DNA from 4 places in the Actinomadura sp. 7K534 genome. Region 4 is predicted to be linked to each of the others. Evidence: riboswitches for the same ligand, from Rfam matches in the RefSeq annotation. Region 4 holds a riboswitch; each other region holds the start of a gene.
What was found. A riboswitch is a leader RNA that binds a small molecule or an ion and turns the genes downstream of it on or off. The one in region 4 is predicted to bind cyclic di-AMP.
Positions count from the first base shown of each region.

Region 1: it holds a riboswitch for cyclic di-AMP, as region 4 does, so the genes downstream of both, E1266_RS21475 (C40 family peptidase) here and E1266_RS14910 (M15 family metallopeptidase) in region 4, are expected to answer to the same signal.
Region 2: it holds a riboswitch for cyclic di-AMP, as region 4 does, so the genes downstream of both, E1266_RS10650 (CHAP domain-containing protein) here and E1266_RS14910 (M15 family metallopeptidase) in region 4, are expected to answer to the same signal.
Region 3: it holds a riboswitch for cyclic di-AMP, as region 4 does, so the genes downstream of both, E1266_RS31365 (CHAP domain-containing protein) here and E1266_RS14910 (M15 family metallopeptidase) in region 4, are expected to answer to the same signal.

Region 1 covers NZ_SMKB01000112.1:9,199-13,769, forward strand. The annotation lists gene E1266_RS21465 (FHA domain-containing protein) at 1-301, shown strand, start outside; gene typA (translational GTPase TypA) at 392-2,245, opposite strand; cyclic di-AMP (ydaO/yuaA leader) riboswitch at 2,436-2,572, shown strand; gene E1266_RS21475 (C40 family peptidase) at 2,580-3,581, shown strand; gene E1266_RS21480 ((deoxy)nucleoside triphosphate pyrophosphohydrolase) at 4,055-4,450, opposite strand; gene E1266_RS21485 (Mut7-C RNAse domain-containing protein) at 4,447-4,571, opposite strand, start outside.
Region 2 covers NZ_SMKB01000036.1:39,019-43,589, reverse strand. The annotation lists partial or broken gene E1266_RS10655 (PP2C family protein-serine/threonine phosphatase) at 1-1,426, shown strand, start outside; cyclic di-AMP (ydaO/yuaA leader) riboswitch at 1,893-2,035, shown strand; gene E1266_RS10650 (CHAP domain-containing protein) at 2,047-2,808, shown strand; gene E1266_RS10645 (CDP-glycerol glycerophosphotransferase family protein) at 3,116-4,571, shown strand, end outside.
Region 3 covers NZ_SMKB01000251.1:1,676-6,246, reverse strand. The annotation lists gene E1266_RS38395 (hypothetical protein) at 1-222, opposite strand, end outside; gene E1266_RS31365 (CHAP domain-containing protein) at 259-1,209, opposite strand; cyclic di-AMP (ydaO/yuaA leader) riboswitch at 1,218-1,415, opposite strand; gene E1266_RS31360 (C40 family peptidase) at 1,923-2,840, opposite strand; gene E1266_RS31355 (NYN domain-containing protein) at 3,160-4,437, opposite strand.
Region 4 covers NZ_SMKB01000061.1:4,874-9,444, forward strand. The annotation lists gene E1266_RS14895 (TIGR03086 family metal-binding protein) at 9-587, opposite strand; gene E1266_RS14900 (hypothetical protein) at 1,022-1,384, shown strand; gene E1266_RS14905 (hypothetical protein) at 1,519-1,935, shown strand; gene E1266_RS14910 (M15 family metallopeptidase) at 1,941-2,615, opposite strand; cyclic di-AMP (ydaO/yuaA leader) riboswitch at 2,621-2,797, opposite strand; gene E1266_RS38800 (hypothetical protein) at 3,008-3,571, opposite strand; gene E1266_RS38805 (TerD family protein) at 4,169-4,549, opposite strand.

The DNA of each region.
Region 1 (4,571 bases), on a different contig from region 4:
CCTGCGCGTGCAGTTCCCCACGGGCGAGCTGAAGGTCTCCGTCGGGCAGCACCTGGTGCTGGGCCGCGACGCGGGCCAGTCCCCCGTGGCGTCGACGTTCACGCAGTACGACAACGTGTCGCGGCGCCACTCCACGGTGTGGCTCGACCCGTCCGGCACCGCCTGGGTGCGGGACGAGGGCTCCACCAACGGGACCTTCGTCAACGGCGAACGACTCCCCCGCGGCGTGGAGGCCCCCCTCCGCGACGGCGACCAGCTCCGCCTGGCCGCCGACGTGACGGGCACCGTCCAGCTGGCCTGAGCAGCACGTCAAAGGGCGGCCCCCGGTTCACGTGAACCGGGGGCCGCCCTCTGTCGTTGGTTGGGCCGGGTCGCGCCGGCCCGGCGGGTGTCAGCCGGCGCGCTTGGTGCGGGCGCGCGTGCGCTCGCGCTCCTTGGCGTCCAGCACGACCTTGCGGATGCGGACGAAGCGCGGCGTCACCTCGACGCACTCGTCCTCGCGGCAGAACTCCAGTGCCTCCTCCAGCGACAGCAGCCGCGGCGGGGTGAGCCGCTCCAGCTCGTCACCGGTGGACGACCGCATGTTCGTGAGCTTCTTCTCCTTGGTGATGTTGACGTCCATGTCGTCGGCCCGGGAGTTCTCCCCGACGATCATGCCCTCGTACACCTCGGTCGTCGGACCGACGAAGAACGTCCCGCGCTCCTGCAGGTTCATGATCGCGTACGCGGTGGCGGCGCCGGCCCGGTCGGCGACCAGGGACCCGGACGGGCGGGTCCGCAGCTCCCCGAACCAGGGCTCGTAGGACTCGAACACGTGGTGCGCCATGCCGGTGCCCCGCGTCTCGGTCATGAACTCGGTGCGGAACCCGATCAGGCCGCGCGCCGGGACCAGGAACTCCAGCCGGATCCAGCCGGTGCCGTGGTTCGTCATCTGGACCATCCGGCCTTTGCGGACGGCCAGCAGCTGCGTGACGGCGCCGAGGTGGTCCTCGGGGATGTCGACGGTGAGCCGCTCGACCGGCTCGTGCTTGCGGCCGTCGATGACCTTCGCGACCACCTGCGGCTTCCCGACCGTCAGCTCGTAGCCCTCGCGGCGCATGTTCTCCACCAGGATCGCCAGGGCCAGCTCGCCGCGGCCCTGCACCTCCCACGTGTCGGGCCGCTCGGTCGGCAGCACCCGGATCGACACGTTGCCGACGAGCTCGCGGTCCAGCCGGTCCTTGACCATCCGGGCGGTGACCTTGGTGCCCTTCTCGCGTCCCGCCATCGGCCCGGTGTTCGTGCCGATCGTCATCGAGATCGCGGGCTCGTCCACGGTGATCAGCGGCAGCGGGCGCGGGTCGTCCGCGTCGGCGATGGTGTCGCCGATCATGATGTCGGGGATGCCGGCGATCGCGATGATGTCGCCCGGCCCCGCCTCCCGCGCGGGCTTGCGGGTGAGCGCCTCGGTCATCAGCAGCTCGGTGATCTTCACGCGCTCGACCGTGCCGTCATGCCGGCACCACGCGACCTGCTGCCCCTTCTTGATCGTCCCGGCGTGCACCCGGCACAGCGCGATCCGGCCGAGGTAGCTGGAGGCGTCCAGGTTGGTGACGTGCGCCCGCAGCGGGACGTCCGGGTCGTAGGACGGCGCCGGGATCGTCTCGGTGATGACCTTGAACAGCGGCTCCAGGTCCTCGCCCTCCGGCATCTCGCCGTCGCCCGGCTTCTCCAGCGAGGCCCGCCCGGCGCGCCCCGACGCGTAGACGATCGGGAAGTCGATCTGCTCCTCGTCGGCGTCGAGGTCCATGAACAGCTCGTACGTCTCGTCCACGACCTCGTCGATGCGGGCGTCGGGGCGGTCGGTCTTGTTCACGACCAGGATCACCGGAAGCCGCGCGGCGAGGGCCTTGCGCAGCACGAACCGGGTCTGCGGGAGCGGGCCCTCGCTGGCGTCCACCAGCAGGACGACGCCGTCCACCATCGACAGCCCGCGCTCCACCTCGCCGCCGAAGTCGGCGTGCCCCGGGGTGTCGATGATGTTGATCGTCATCCCGTTGTGCAGGACCGCGGTGTTCTTGGCGAGAATGGTGATGCCCTTCTCGCGCTCCAGATCGTCGGAGTCCATCACCCGGTCGTCGACCTGCTGGTTCTCGCGAAAGGCCCCGGACTGCCAGAGCATGGCGTCGACGAGCGTCGTCTTCCCGTGGTCGACGTGGGCGACGATCGCTACGTTACGGAGGTCGTCGCGCGTGGAGTTGGGCATGCGAGGCTCGCCTTGGCTGAGAGAACGGGGATCGCCGCAGAGCGCGGCACTGACTCATTCTACTTGCCCGCGCCCGCAGCCCGCCCTGCAGCGGTCGTCCGGTCCGTCCCAGGGCCCCCGATTCGCCAACTTTGCTCGTTCTTTGTAATCTGCCCGAGATCCGGTCGTTCGGAGTCCCGCCCCCGGGACTGCGGCCGGAGCGCCTAATCTCCCGCGTGTCGGGAGAGCCGGGGACCCAGGTCCCTGGGGTGAATCGACGCACGTCGTAGGGCGATCTCCCCGCCCGAACCCGTCAGCTAACCCGGTAGGCGCGCGAGGAGAGGAGAAGACCGGCTTGGCTCCGGCCCCCCGACGGTGGCGCCGCATCGCGCCCGCCACCACGGCCACGATGCTCCTGATCGGCCTCGGCACCGCCTCACCCGTCACCGCGCACGCCGCCGCACCGGCCCGGCTGTCCCCGACGCCCACTCCGACGACGGAGGAGGGGCTACGCAAGAGCCTCGACGCGCTCAACGAAGAGGCCGAGATCCTCACCGAGAAGTACAACAAGACCCGCGTCGACCTCGGCAAGGCGCAGCAGGCCGAACGCGCCGCCGCCAGGCGGGCCGCATTCCTGCGCGCCCAGGCCGCCCCCGCCCGCGAGCAGCTCGGACGGCTCGCCGCGGTCAACTACATGACCGGCGCACCCGACGTGATCTTCGGCGCCGACGGCTCCCCCGAGGGCCTCGCCGAACGCGCCTTCCTCACCCAGAGCCAGGCCAACGCCGTCCTCTCCCTGCAGAAGCAGATCCAGCAGGCCGAGACCGCGCAGCGCACCGCCGAAGCCACCACCGCCCAGGTCGAGAAGGCCACCGCGGACGCCAAGGCGGCCCGCGAAGCCGCCCGGAAAAAGGTCGCCGAGGTCATGAAGCGCCTCGACAAGCTGACCACGACCCGCGTCAGCGACCCCCGCAGCGGCCTCCGCGCCACCGTGAAGGGCTCCGACCTCCCCGCCGACATGGCCCGCAAGGCCCTCGGCAAACTCGGCTCCCCCTACGTGTGGGCCGCCTCCGGCCCCAACAGCTTCGACTGCTCCGGACTCGTCGTCTGGGCCTACGCCCAGGTCGGCAAACGCGGCCTCCCCCACTACACCGGCGCCCTCTACGGCCTCGGCACCAAGGTCCCCCGAGACCAGCTCCGCTCCGGCGACCTCGTCTACTTCGGCGGCAGCCTCCACCACATGGGCATCTACCTCAGCGACGGCAAGTACGTCCACGCCCCCCGGACCGGCGATGTGGTGAAGATCTCAAGGCTGTCCGACCGCTCCGACTACGCGGGCGCCAACCGCATCACCTGAGACGTACGAGGGCTTCCTGCGGCGCGGTAGGAAGCCCTCGTATTTATTGTTTTTTGTTGGTTAGGGCCCTGGGGGCCCTAACCAACAAAAAACGTGCGATCGCTGCATCGCTCCGACTCGCCTAGCGGCTCGCTGCGCGATCGGGCGGTGTTTATTGCATTGCCCTTGGCAGTCAGGCGCTGGAGCGCCTTCCCTTCGGCGGGCACTGCGTGCGATCGCTGCATCGCTTCGACTCGCCTAGCGGCTCGCTGCGCGATCAGGTTTCTTGCTTCGCTCGAAACCTGCCTTCGGACGCAATCGCGACGGTTTGGGTTGTCGCGGGGTTGCGGTGGTGGCTGATGTCCGTGCGTACGTGGGCTGATGTCGGCGTACCCGTTGTCGCCGGTTGCCGGTGACGGTATGCGGCCGACCGACCACGTCTGCCGGGTTCGTCCTAATTAGCGTTCGTGGGTAGTGCATCGCGGGGGGTGGGGTTAAGTCAGGCCGTGGGTTGCTAGGGCCTCTATTACTGGGCGGTCGCCTGGTAGCCAGTCGACGTCGTACAGCTCGTCTGGGGTCAGCCAGCGTAGGGCTAGGTGTTCTAGGGGTTGGGGTACGCCTTCGACTATCTTGGCGGTCCAGACTCGGAGAACGGTTGTATCGGAGAGGGGCCAGTCGCCGCCTATTCGGGTTTGCAGGCTGACCTTGATGTTCAGTTCCTCGTGGCACTCACGTATCAGGGCGTTCTCGTCTGACTCGCCGGGGTCGACCTTGCCTCCCGGGAGTTCCCAGCCGCCTGCCATGTGCGGTGGTTCGGCGCGTTGGGCGCTCAGGAGGCGGCCCTCGGAGAGGATCGCCGCTCCTACTATGACCAGGTCGGCCCTCTTCATCTTGGTCCCTCCTGGACGGACTGGAGCAGGCGTGTCGCGTCCTCGACTATCCGCTCCAGGTGGCCGCCGTGGGCGCCGCGCCAGTAGAGCTGGCCGCAGTTCGCGCAGCGGCCGTAGACGT
Region 2 (4,571 bases), on a different contig from region 4:
GGCCGACTTTCTCTATGTGGCCCTCAACGAGGGCGCCCGCGACATGTTCGGCCGCGGCAGGGAGGAATTGACCGGGCAGCGGCTCCTGCAGACCGATCCGGGGACGGTGCAGAGCGGGCTGTTCGACGATTACATCGAGGTCCTGGAGACCGGGACCAGTTTGGAACGTTCCTCCATTCCCTATACGACCGCCCAGCGCGGCCTGTCGCGCTCGTCCCGGACGAGCGTGCGGTGCGTGGCGGTCCCGACCGGCATCTGCCTGACCTGGCGGTACCACCATGCCGAGGACCGGACCGTGCGGCGGCTGGAGCGGGTCGAGCGGCTCGCCCTGGTGGGGTTCGGCGAGTGGGACCTCGCCACGGGTGAGGCGGACTGGACGCCGCAGATGCTGGCCAACTACGGGCTCGGCCCCGAAGAGGTGCCGCCGTCGCCGCACGACCTGCCGAAGGCCGTGGCCGAGGACGATCTCCCACTGGTGGAGGAGGCCGTCCAGACGATGTTCTCGCGCCGGGAGCCGGTGGAGGCCGAGCACCGCGTGATCGGCCCGGACGGCGCCCCGCGGCACCTCTGGATGTTCGCCGAGCCGGTGCTGGGCGACTCCGGGCTGCCGGTCTCGATCAACATCGTCTCGCAGGACATCACGCGGCGGCGCGGGGTGGAGCGGGCGCTGGCCGAGACCCGGCGGCAGATGCTGAAGCAGCAGGAGCGGATGGCGCAGGAGCGGCGGGTGGCGGTGACGCTGCGCCGCGCGATTCTGCCGGACGAGGACGAGTCCGAGCGGCTGCCGGGCCTGATGACGGCGATCCGCAGCCTGGCGGCGGAGAGCACCGCCCGCATCGGCGGGGACTGGTACGCGACCCGCGCGCTGGCGGACGGGCGCGCGCTGTTCGCCATCGGGGACGCGGCCGGGCACGGGCTGCCCGCCGCCGCGGCGATGGCGCGCAGCCGCAACGGGCTGCTGGGCCTGGCCTGCACGGGCGAGCCCGCGGGACGGCTGGTGGGCTGGCTGAACGAGCTGGTGGGCACCATGGACCCGACGGCGACGGGGACCGCCATCGTCGCCGTCTTCGACCCGGGCCGGCGGGTGATGGAGTGGACGTGCGCCGGCCATCCGCCGCCGATCCTGATGCGGGGCGGCCGGGCGGAGCGCCTGGAGGTCGTCCGCGACCCGATGCTCGGCGCGATGACGGACTGGGAGTACACGACGATCACCACCCAGCTCGACCAGGGCGACGTCATCTTCCTGTACACCGACGGGCTGGTGGAGCGCAGGGACGCCGACCTGGACGACCGGATCAACCGCCTCACCGACATCCTGCAGGACTCCTCCACCCGGCCGGAGCTGGTGCTGGACGAGGTCCTGGCCCGCATGGAGCACGACAGGGCGGCCGACGACACCACGCTCTTCGCCGTCCGCGTGGAGTGAGGAGCGTCATGTTCGGGGGCGGGAGAACCGCCTCGTGTGATGTGCACCACGCGTAACCGGGGGTGAAGACGGCCGGTACGTGGCGGACCGCCATGTGCCGGCCGTCGTCGTCCCCGGGTCCTTTACCTTTCCCCGGATGCCGGGAGGCCCCTGCTGGCAGGGGCTGTGGCCGGTCGACCGGTGATCGGGAAGACATCGGGTCCTTACGCTGTTGGTGGTGTCTTGGAAGGTCTTTGAGCAGGCAAGACGGTGTTTTGTCCGCGATTTGCGTTCCTTGAGAACGTTGATACCTTCTATCCGAATCACGCAGCGCACCCCATGCGTTGCCACCGGCCGCCCATGTCGCGGCCGAGGATCGCGGAGCGGATCCCGCACGCGATGCGCGCCAGACGATGCGCGCCCCCTCACCGAGATCAGTCGCTGAGATAAATCCGAACAGTCAGCACCGCGCCCGCGGTGCGAGGCCGAGTCCGTCCGGTCGAATCCGACCGGCACGGAGCCGGGGACCCAGGTTCCAGGGGTGAATCGGCGCGTCCGAGAGTCGCGCCGTAGGGCTGCTTCCATGCCCGAATCCGTCAGCTAACCCGGTAGGCGTCATGGAAGACAAGGAGATTCCCTGCATGACCGGTCGTTTCAATCGACTTTCCATGGACAACATCACCGCCGAGGACAAGGCGGTCGGCGCCGCGGTAGGCGCGGTGCTCGCGGGGGCCGTCGGGCTCGCGCTCATCAACCCCCTCGCCGGCGACGCGTCGGCGGAGACCACTGCCCAGGCGGCCGCCAAGAACGGCTCCGTCGCGGCGAGCGTCTCGAACCAGTCGAACCAGTCGAGCGGCTCCACCGCCCTCTCGGCCGCCGAGGCGCGCAAGATGGGCTACAAGGTCCCGCCGCGCGACGTGGACCCGTCCGAGGTCATCAAGCTGGCCGAGAAGCAGGTCGGCATCTCGGAGGGCCGGGGCGGCCAGACCAAGTACCACGACTGGTTCGTGTCGACCCCGCACGCCAAGGCCACCGCCAAGCGTGACGGCGGGTTCTCGGTCAAGGCCTACAACGGCGCGCAGTGGTGCAACATGTTCGTGTCGTGGCTGGGCGCCCAGACCGGTGTGAAGAACATGGGCTGGGACGCCTACACCGTCCAGCACGCCTCCTGGTTCAAGGAGACCGGGCGCTGGGGCCAGAAGGCCAAGCCGGGTTCGGTCGTGTTCTTCGACTGGGACCGCGGTTCCAGCATCGGCGCCATCGACCACGTCGGGATCGTCGTCAAGGACAACGGCAACGGCACCGTCAGCACCATCGAGGGCAACACGAACGACAAGGTGGAGAAGAAGGTCCGCAGCAAGTCCGTGATCGTGGGTTACGGCTACCCCGACTACAAGGCCTGATCCACCGCACGGCCACGTCCGTGCTCCACGCGGTTCCGCGTCGATCGGAAGGCGCCCGGCAGTCCTGCCGGGCGCCTTCTGGCGTTCCCGGGCCGGGTGCCCCTTCTCTCCGCGGAAGTCGGGTAATGCCAACCATTGACAGCCTTTGATCGCTCTTGGACCTCAGCGCGGCGTTCCTGGAAAGGAATCCGTGCACGCGCGTCCGACCGGCGCCTGGAAGGGAGCGTCCACGAGCGGGAAGGCCGGGGTCGGGCGCCTTCGCCGGAGGTCCGGGGGCTCCCGGAGCCGAAGCCGCGGGGGGATGTCAGTGCGCCCGGATCTGAGTGTGGTCGTGATCGCCTACAACGATGCGCGGAGGCTGCCGCGCGCGGTCGCGTCGGCGCTGGGGCAGTCGCTGGGCGGTGTCGAGACGGTCATCGTCGACGACGCGAGCACCGACGGCACGGCGGAGGTCGCCGACCGGATCGCCGCCGCGCACCCCGGCCGCGTCCGGGCCGTGCACCTGCCGTCCAACTCCGGCGGCTGCGGCCGGCCGCGCAATGCGGGCGTCGAGGCGTCCACCGGCCGGTACGTGATGTTCCTCGACAGCGACGACCTGCTGGACCGGCACGCCTGCCTGAACCTGCTCGGCGCCGCCGAGGACACCGGCGCCGACCTGGTGTCCGGGCGGTGCGACCGGATCTTCCTGGACCTGCCGGAGGGGGCGCGGGAACGCGTCCGGCCCTGGTACCCGTGGCTTTACCGGCGCAGAGCCGTGTTCGGGTCGCTGGAGGAGAACCCCCGCCTCCTCTACGACACCCTGTCGACCAACAAGGCGTACCGCAGGTCCTTCCTGGAGGAGCACGGCCTCAGGTTCGTCGAGGACCTGCACTACGAGGACCTGCTGTTCACCGCCGAGGCCTACCTGGCGGCGCGGGGGACGGCGCTGATCCCGCACCGCGTCTACAACTGGCTGGTCAGTGAGCGGACGCCGGCGCCCTCCATCTCCAACCGGCGCGCGGACCTGGCGAACTTCGCCGACCGCCTGGAGATCCACCGGCGCATCGACATGCTGTTCGCGCTGCGCGGCGCCCACGAGCTGGGACGTGCCAAGGACGTCAAGTTCATCAACCACGACCTGGTCCTCTACATGCGGGAGATGCGCGGCCGCGACGTCGGCTACCAGGAGCGGTTCCTGGGGCTCGCGGCCGCTTACCTGGCGGAGCTCGATCCCCGCGTGTTCGAGGAGGCCAACACGCTGCCCGCGATCGCCGCGTACCTGGTGCGCGAGGGGGACCACGCCGGGGCGCTCGCGGCCGCGGAGTACGCCCCCGAGAAGCGGCCCGAGCTGCGCGCGCGGCTCGTGGAGCGGGACGGGCGCGTCTTCTGGGGCGCGGGCCGGCCCCGCGGCGCCCTCGGCCGCCGCGTCCTGGACGTCACGGACTTCGGCTTCCATCTGCGCCCCCTGAAGGATCTTCGGCCGGCCAACACGGTGACCGAGCTGGAGATGCGGGGAGGGCGGGCCCGCATGGCCGGCCACGTGCTGAACCCGCTGGGCCGCATCGGCCCGGCCGGACTGTCCGGCACACTGGAGTTCTGCGACCGGCGGCGGAAATCCCGGAGGGCGCGGATCCGGGCGAGGCTGCGGCACGAGGGCGACCGGATCGGCTGGGAGGCCGAGTTCGACCCCGTCGCGGTGCTCCGGCCGACCGGGCTCATCGACCCTGTCTGGGACGTCCGGCTCCGCCTCAGGGCGGACGGTGAGGACGTGGTCACCCGGCTGG
Region 3 (4,571 bases), on a different contig from region 4:
GCTGCGCACGGCGCGCGCGCGGTTGGCGAGGACGGTGGCGGCCGCCGCCGGGTCGAACGTCCCGGTGCCCTCGTCCGCGCGGACGGGGCGCGGGCCGTCGTCGCCGGAACGTGCGCCGAGGAGCGCCCCGCCGCCACCGAGGAGCACGGCGGCCCCGCCCGCGCCCAGGGCGAGTGCCCTGCGGCGCGTGACGGGGCCGCCGTGCCCGGGACCGTCCTCCATGCGCGCGATCCTATGCAGCGGGCGGAGGAGGTGCCGTCACGACCTGTACTCTGGGTATCCGTAGCCGACGATGCTCCGGGTCGGGCGTTCCCTGACCCGGACGGCCTCGTCGGTGTTGCCCTCCACGGCCTCGATGGTGCTGTCGTTGATCTTCTTGGTCACGATGCCGATGTGCACGATGTCGTCGAGGCTCTTGCCGCCGCGCCATGAGTAGAAGACGATGGCGCCCGGCTTGGGCTCGGTGCCCCAGCGGCCCTGGTCCCGGAACCACTTGGCGTGGGCGATCGTCCATGCGTCGCTGCCGAACTGGTCGGTGAAGCCGAGCTGGTCGCCGATCCATGAGATGAACATGTCGCACCAGGCTGCGGCCCCATACCCCCGGACGGAGCCGCCGTCGCGCGCGACGGTCTCCTTCGCGCGGGAACTCTCCGTGTACCACTTGTTGAACTTGGTCTCGCCGTTGCCGTCCTCCTCGATGCCGACCTGGGAGCGGGCGAGTTCGATGGCCTGCTCGGCGGTTGGGCGGGTGTCCTCGGCCGGCTTCTCCGAGCCGCCGGACTCCGGCCGTTCGTTCCCGGAGCGCTCGCCGTCCTCGCCCTCGCCGCCGTCGCGGCCGCCGCCGTCCTTCGGCGTGGCCCGGCTCTCCTTCTTCGGCCCGCCCTTCACCTTGTCCTTGGACGAGGACGTGCCGCCGCGCTCGCCGCCGCCCTTGGCGCCGTTGAGGTCGGCCGCGGTGACCTGGGCGGGCACGGAGCCGAACGGCAGCACCGACGCCTGCGCGGTGGCCGCGGCGGTGCCGAGGACGGCGGCGCCGACGATCACGCCGCCGGTCGTCCGCCACGTCAGGGTGAGGCGGCCCGGTTTGCGGTGCTTGCCGGACGGCTTCTGGTTCTCGACCGGCAACGTCTCGACCGGCAACGTCTCGACCGGCGGCTTCTCGGCCGGTGACTTCTTGCCCGGTGACTTCTTGCGGTGTGCGCCTGGCACGGGGGATCTCCTGACTTCCATGCCGCCTACCGGGTTAGCTGACGGGTTCGGGCGTGGAAGCCGCCCTACGGCGGCTCTCACCGGTCGTCCGGGAGAGACGCGCCGATTCACCCCGGGTGCCGGAATGCCCGTCCGGGGCTAGCCCCGGACTCCGGCGGATATGGGTCCCCGGTTCCGCGCGTCGGCGGATTCGGCGCTGCCGCTGCGATCCTGGGGGCGTGATGGGGCCCGTGCGCGGGACCTGTCTCCCGCGTGCGAAAGAGCGGCGCCTGATGTTGTGGGTGTTGTGCGGACGGCGGCCCGTTCGTCCGGGAGCCGTCCGTGCCTGACCCGCGATGTCCGCCGTCGCAGCGCGCTCAGCGCCATGCCCGCTGGGGCGTGCGCACGGTGGAGCCGGGCCGGCCGGGCCTGCGTGGAGGCCCGCTGCGGCACCGTGGGTGCCGCGGGCGACGCGTGGAGCGCGCCGCCGGCAGGGGGAGCGGCACGTGGCTCGCGCCGCCGTCACGCGGCAGCTGGATGTGCCGCGTGGGACCATGGCGCCCGGTGGGCGCCGTGGGGCTCCGGCGTCTGGCGGGCGCCGTGAGTGGTGTAAAGGTACCAAAGCACCAATAGAACGCAAACCCCCCCAAAATCAACAACGGACCAGGTCAAGACCTGGTCCGCTGTCGGAGTGGGCTCCGTCACGCCCGCCGCGGGGCGCTCCGGGGCGGGCGTCAGGGCCGCCCGGCGCCGTAGTAGTTGTTCAGGTAGTAGCCCGAGGTGATGCTCACGACCTCGACGTTCTTCCCGGTGCGCGGCGCGTGGATCATCTGGCCGTTGCCCACGTACAGGCCGACGTGGCCGAGGCCGCTGAAGAACACTAGGTCGCCCGGCTGCAGGTTGCTCTTGTCCACCCGCTTGGTGGCGGCGTACTGGGAGTTCGTCGTGCGGGTGATGCCCACGCCCGCCGCCGCCCACGCCTTCATGGTCAGGCCGGAGCAGTCGTAGGAGTTCGGGCCCTCGGCGCCGTAGGAGTACGGCTTGCCGAGCTGGGCGTAGGCGAAGTCGAGCGCCGTGCGGGCCGAGCCGCTGGCCGGGCCGTTGTAGGTGCCGCCGATGTTGCCCGAGCCGCCGCCGGACGACGGCGTCGTCCCGCCGAGCCGCCGCAGCAGCGCCTTCTGCTTGGCGACCTCCTTGTCGAGCTTCTGCTTCTGCTCCCGCAGCTCCTTCGTCTTGGCCTTCACGTCCTCGTAGGACGCCTTGGCCTGCGCCTCCTCGCGGCGGAGCCGCTGGGCGGTGGAGAGGAACTGGGTGAGCTGGGAGCTGCGCTCCTGCGACAGGTGCGAGAAGACCGCGGCCTGGTCCAGGATGGCCTGCGGGTCGTTGCTGCCGACGAAGCCGGTCACGCCGTCGGTGTCGCCGTTCTTGTAGGCGTCCGCCGCCATCTGGGCGATCCTGGAGCGCTGCTCCTCGAAGGCCGCCTGCTCCTGCTTGCTCGACTTGAGCGCCGTCTGGTACTTCTTCTTGGCGATCTTGAGCTTCTCGTTGAGCTGGTTGAACGCCTCGACCTTGTGGTCCATCTGCTCGGCGAGCTTGTCGAGCTTCTTCTGGACCTGCGCCCGGGTCGGCTGCGGGTCGGCGTGCGCAGCCATCGGAGGAGCCGCGAGGGAGACCGCCAGGGTCAGACTCGCGACGGCCGCCAAGCGGCGGGAGGCGCCTCTGCGCGCCGATCCGCCCCGCCGGTCGCGCTCGTGCGCCGTTTCCCCGATGCGATCATTGGCCACGGTCGGTTTCGCCTCTCTCGTCCTCGACATCAGGCGATGACATTAGCGAGGCGCAACAACCGTCACAACCGGTTCATCACTCTTTGGTCGACTTACTTGAACAACATCCACTTTCCGTGATGACAAGATCACGTACCGCGATGCTTCCCTTATGACAGCCTTATGGGGTCCTTATGGACGCGCGGCCTCACGCCCGGCCCAGCCGGCGCAGCAGCAGCGTCGACGGGCAGGGCCGGGCACTGGCGCGGCGCGCCGCGTCGGCCACCTCGCGGTCCGACGACACCACCACGACCGAGCGGCCCGGCGGCTCCGCCCGCACCAGCTCGCCGATCAGCTCGTCGGCGGTCTGCCCGGGACGGCTGAACAGCACCCGCACGCCGCGCGGCGCCGCGATGGCGACCGGCGCGTCCAGCTCCGCGCCGTCGAACACGCAGGTGACCTCCGCGCGGGTCTGCGCCGCCAGCCCGCCGAGCCCCGACAGCAGCCTGCTGCGCTGGTCCGCCAGCGGCAGCTCCCCGTACCCGGTCTTGGTGACGTTGTAGCCGTCCACGATGAGGTGCACCCGCGGCAGGGTCAGCAGGCGGTCGAGCAGCTGCGGGTCGCCGTCGGACAGCGCGCGGCCGGGCAGCGCGCGGTGCGCCTGCCGGTCGGGCTCCAACCCGCCGACCGCGTCCGCCGGACGGCCGATGGTCGACGGCAGCGCCAGCTCCCGGCGGACGCCCTGCGCCGCGTCCTGGAGCGTGTCGAGCAGCATCCGCAGCCGCACGTCGTCGACGTTGCGCCCCTCGCGCGCGGCCCGCTTGGCCGCCTCCGCCGCGGCCTCGGCCTGCGCCGCGCGGGCGCGCAGCTTGCGCAGCTCCTTCTCCGACGCGGCGGTCGACTCGCGCGCCGCCGCCAGCTCCCGCTCGGCCTCCCGCGCGGCCGCGCCGGCCCGCTCCTCCGCCGCCCGGTACCTGGTGCGCGCCTCGTGCAGCTTGCGGCGCAGCTCGGCCACCTCGGCCTTGCTCTCGCGCAGCTCGGCGCGCAGCCGGTCGACCTCCGCGGAGCGGGCGGTCCGGGCGGCGGCCAGCTCGTCCTTCAGCGCGGCGACGCGGCGGGCGGCGTGCTCCTCCTCGGACGCCGTCGCGGAGCGTTCCAGCTCCTCGCGCGCGGCCTCCACGAGCTCCGTCCACCCCCCGGGGCGCAGGAGGTAGGCCAGCACGGCGACCCGCACCGGGTCGGCGGCGGGCGGCACGTCCCCGCCCTCGACGGCCTCCACCAGGTCGGCCTGCGTCTCGCGCAGCGGCTCGGCGACGCGGCGCCGGAAGCCGTCGTCCTTCTCCAGCACCGCGGCGATGTGCTGCCCGGCCAGCTTGGCGCGCTTGCGGCGCTCGAACCGCGCGAAGCGGCGCAGCGGGACGGGGACGTCCTCGATCGGGAGCACCCCGATCAGCTCGGCGGCGACCTCGACCACCTGCTGCCGCACGGCGCCGGGGAGCGGCCGGCTCAGGCGCTCCTCCCCGGGAGGCGGGGCGGCCGCCCCCTCCGCGAATTCGTCGCCGGGCGTCGCTCCGGGGCCGTTGTCGATGATCCCGCTCCTTCCGGGCTTCGCCGCCGGTG
Region 4 (4,571 bases):
CCGCATCCTCAGCGCCGCGGGCGGCGCCCGAGCCTGGCGACCAGCCGGTCCCCCGCGGAGGCGCCCGGCCCCGCGTCGACGGGGTCGGCGAACAGCGGAGGGCGCGACTCGGGCAGCACGAACGGGCAGACATGGAGGAGCTCCTCCGCCAGGTCGGGCGGAACGGGCCGCCGCTCCCCCGACGCCTGCGCGATGTCCCACCCGTGCACCGCCACCTCGACCGCCCCCGCCGCGGCCATCAGCTCCCCGTCCATCCGGCGGTCACCGATCTCCACCTGCCCCAGCGCCCCGGACGCGCGCAGCAGCCGGATCGCGCTCACCCGCACGGCCGACACCGGATGCTCCTCCCGGCCGGGCTGGACGGAGGTCAGCGCGACCCGCCCCGGCGAGATGCCCTCTTGCAGCGCGGAGAGGGAGTCCCGGAGGTGCAGCAGCAGCATCTCGAGGTCCCAGGAAGCGCAGGGAGTCCGCCGCTGCAGCATCTCCGGCGTGACCGCCTGGACCGACGTCAGCGCGAAGCCGATCGCCCGCTCCAGCAACCACCGGCCCCGCAGGGCCGGATACGGCTCGTGCGTCCGCTCGCGCATCGGCGATCCAATCCTGGTGATGTGCCTCTCGCATGTGGACCGCCCCCGCGACGAAAAGTCATCGCACCGCCGCCATCCAGGACACCGCGGCACGAAGCGCACCTAACTAACGATTGAAAATTCACAAATCGGTCTTATTACTTTCGAATGAGTGGCTCCGTCGTGAGATGCCCAGCTAATCGCCACATGGCTGATCATTTCCGGCTAAGATCCCCAATCGGATGCGATCGGCCGATCATCCCGACCGCGCCCACCCCAGCCTGCGCGATGTCGCCAGGCCACCCCGCACACAAGGTGGTACCAGTGTTGATGCTCGTCGACGCCATAACCGTCATCTCGGCCATTCCGTACATTTTTATGTGGTAACCGGCCGGGGCGGGACCGACTTGGGACGAACACTGCACAAGGGCTGCCGGTCGTGATGCACTGAACGAATGACAGATCCCATGACCGTGGCGGTCGCCACCGCCATGGCCGGCAAAGCCGTCGAGGTCGCGGGCGAACCCGTCCGTGCGGCCGTCGCCGAGATGTGCCGGCGGGTGCGCGAGCGGTTCCGCGGACGTCCGTCCGACGAGGCGGCCCTGGCCAGGGTCGCCGAGGACCCCGACGCCGTCGAAGGGGCCGTCCGGCGCCTCCTGGACGAGGATCCCGGCTTCCGCGCGGAACTGGAGGCCCTCTGGAACCAGGCCCAGACGAAGGCGTCCGCCAACGACGAGGGTGTCGTCAACGTCTTCAACGGCCGGGCCGACAAGGTCGTCCAGCTCCGCGACGTCCAGGGCGACCTGAACATCAACTAGGCGCCGCGGCCGACGCTCCCGAGCGAGTTCCGGTTCACTCGAACCTCGGGAGGCCCGTCCCCGTATGACCGGCCGTGGGAGAGCAGCCGGGACGCCGGCTCTTGGTCGGCGGAGAAGCGTGAGGGCGCGCGTCAATGACCGGTGACGCGGCCCGCCCCGCCGATCCCTGGGCGCCGTTCCTGGCCGCGCTCGAAACCCAGTGCGGGACGTGCGGCGGCACGGGCAGCGTCGTCCGCGAGCAGTGGCGGACGTGGTACCGGCAGGCCGACGAGCTGGTCCGGGTCGCACAGGCGGCGCGCAGGGCGGCGGACATGACCCCCGAGAATGCGCCGCACCAGGACTTCTCCTACGGCTCGGTCCGGCTGGGCCCGGCCGAGCCCTCGATCGTCGCCGCCATCGACCGCGCGATCGACGACCACATGAGGGCCCGGCCGGAGGGCCCGGAGGAGGCCGCCTGCGAGACGTGCCGCGGCTCCGGGATGGTCCTCACCCCCACCGGCCGGCGCCTCGCCGAGATCCTGGCCCGCCACGGCTTCTTCCGCGACAGGTGACGCCGTTACGCCTGGCCGACGTCGAACTCCCAATGCCACGGTTCGTACGGGCTGCTGTAGGCCCACCTGGGGTGCATCCAGCCGTACTTCTTGGAATTGTCCTCCAGCCACTTGAACTGGGGTGAGGACTCGCGCTGGACGCCGTCGCACAGGTCGACCGCGATCCCGATCCCGTGCTTGCTGTTGCCGGGACGCGCGGCCATCCCCGCCGGCATGCGCTGGTAGAGCTGCTTCTGCTTGTTGTAGCCGCGGTAGGAGCTCCGCACGCACATTTCCTTGCCGAAGCGATCGTGGTACGCGGCGTTGAGCTTGTAGAAGGCCACCGCGGCGTCCGCGCGCAGGTACTCCCCGTCCTGGGGCAGCTTGCAGAGCTGGTCGACCGGGATCCGCCCGTTGGCGTACCGGGCCGTGCTCTTCGAGGGGTCGCAGTCATCCGGCGCCTTGCGCGGCGGCCCCTCGTCCCGCTTCGCCGACGGCGTGTCGTCCCGCTTCGTCGCCGACCTGTCGACGCGCTCCGCGACGGCCCTCGTTGACGGAGGCTCCTTGGAGTCCGCGGAACCGCCGTCCGCCGAACCCCCGTCCAGCGGCGCCACGGCCACGGCGCCCGCGAAGACACCGGCGAGGACGACGCTCAGCACGGGAGCGGGCTCGATTTTCTTCTTACGGTGCCGACCGATCACGGCAGTTGCTCCTTCCATGCCGCCTACCGGGTTAGCTGACGGATTCGGGCATGGAAGTCGCCCTACGACCCTCGTCGCACGTGGCGTGGAGGCGTCGATTCACCCCTGCGAGGCGGGCATGGACCCGCACATCGCGCTGGTTCCCCGGCTCCGCGCACACGCGGACTCGGCGCAGCCGCCCGCCCGGCCGACACACGACCCAGACGGAACGGACACGATCAGATGGTTACGGCACCTGGCAGGCGCCGATTTCGGACTGACCGTACCAAAGCTTCAAGCAGGTGCAAACACCCCGCAAACCTGACCCCACCTGCCCAAACGCCCGCACGCCCCTGACCCCCGGGCATGCAGGCTCCCCGAGGACTCGATCAAACAGCCGCCGCGGTATCGAGCTATAGGACCTGAAGAACGTCCTGATGGAAGCGGTCCATCGCGTTGTCGATGCTGCGCACGAAGCCGGTCTCCTCCGTGCCCCGCTTGGTGCCCATGCCGGACGGGAGGGTCAGCCGGAAGGTGGTGATCTGCTTCCCGCCGCCGGGGACGAGGATGCCGGGTTCGCTGGTCAGGTTCGCCAGGAGCTCGCACGGGCCGGTCTTGTGGCCGGGCGTCAAGGCTTCAATGCGGAGCTCGGGCGGAGCCTCGTGCAGCTGCCGCAACAGCCATTGGACGCGGGTGAGGGCACGCGCGCGGTCCGCGGCGGGGATCTCGACGGTGGTCTCGATCTGGCCGGTGCGCAGATCGGCTTCGAGGAGGACCGGCCCACCGGCCGTGGGCATGCGGATCTCGGCGCTCATCCGCCCGGTCTCGACCAGGGACGTGACGGTCTGCAGGCGGCGCACCGACGCGTCCCCGTCCCGCCGCCTGCGGAGCACGGGAGCGACACCCGTGCCGGTCCTGCCGCTCAGGCGCAGGCACAACTGCCGGATCAGCTTCTCCCAGCTCTCGGCCACCTGCATGGCGCGCCGGTCGCCCAGGCGCAGCGTCCCGGCGGTGCTCGCTGCCGAGGGCGAGGTCGTTCGACAGGGTGATCACGGCCTCGTAGCCGTTCCGGGCCGCGACCTCGAGGTAAGCCTGCACCTGCTCCGGTTTGAGGGGGTTGCCGCCGGTCTTGGTCTCGATCAGCGCCGTCCAGATCCTGCCCGCCCTCGCCACCCGCAGCACGCCGTCCGGCCGCACCTTGCCGTCCCCGTGCTTGAAGTCTCGCCTCGGCGAACGTCTGGACCATCCCGGCCGGAGCGTTGAAACGGGCGGTCAGCCGGCGACCGAACTCGGGAACCTGCGCCATCACCGACAGCAGCGTGGCGGTGGCGCGGACCTCGCGCTCCTGGTCATTGCGCAGGCCGGTCACCGAGAACAGGCGTGCGTGCCGCCACGAGGAATGCTCGGCCAGATCGACCTTCGCCGCCTTGGGGAGGGTGGTCTTCTTCTTGGCCGTCCGAACCCGCTTCGGCCGCTCGTCCTTGACCGGCGTAGCGGCAACCGGTTCGGGCTGGTCGGTGTCGGACGTAGGGCCCTCCGAGGACGGCGCCTCGCCCGGCTCGTCCTCGTCGCCGTCATCGACGTTGATCTTGAAGTCGGTGGCCAGCCCCGCGAGCCCGGATTCGTACCCCGAAGGTCGCCCCCCTGTAGCGGCTGGCGGCGACGACCGGGCGTTCCACCCCGGGACGCAACGCCGTCAGGTCGACGAGGATGCGGTCCTCACTGCCCGTGGCGGTGGGCGCCTTGCCCAGGAGCCGGACGGACTCGTCGGCCGTCGCGGGCTGGTTGTAGAAGACGAAGTCCGCGTCACTGCCGACCTTGCCGTCGGCGTCGACCAGGAGCACCGAGACATCGGCCTCACCTTCACCGGAAGGATCGATCCAGCTCAGCGCGACGGTCAACGGCCCCGTCGCCGCGATCAGGCCGGACAGGTCGATGTTGGCGCCCTTGGACATCTGCTGCACTGGCCGGCTCCTC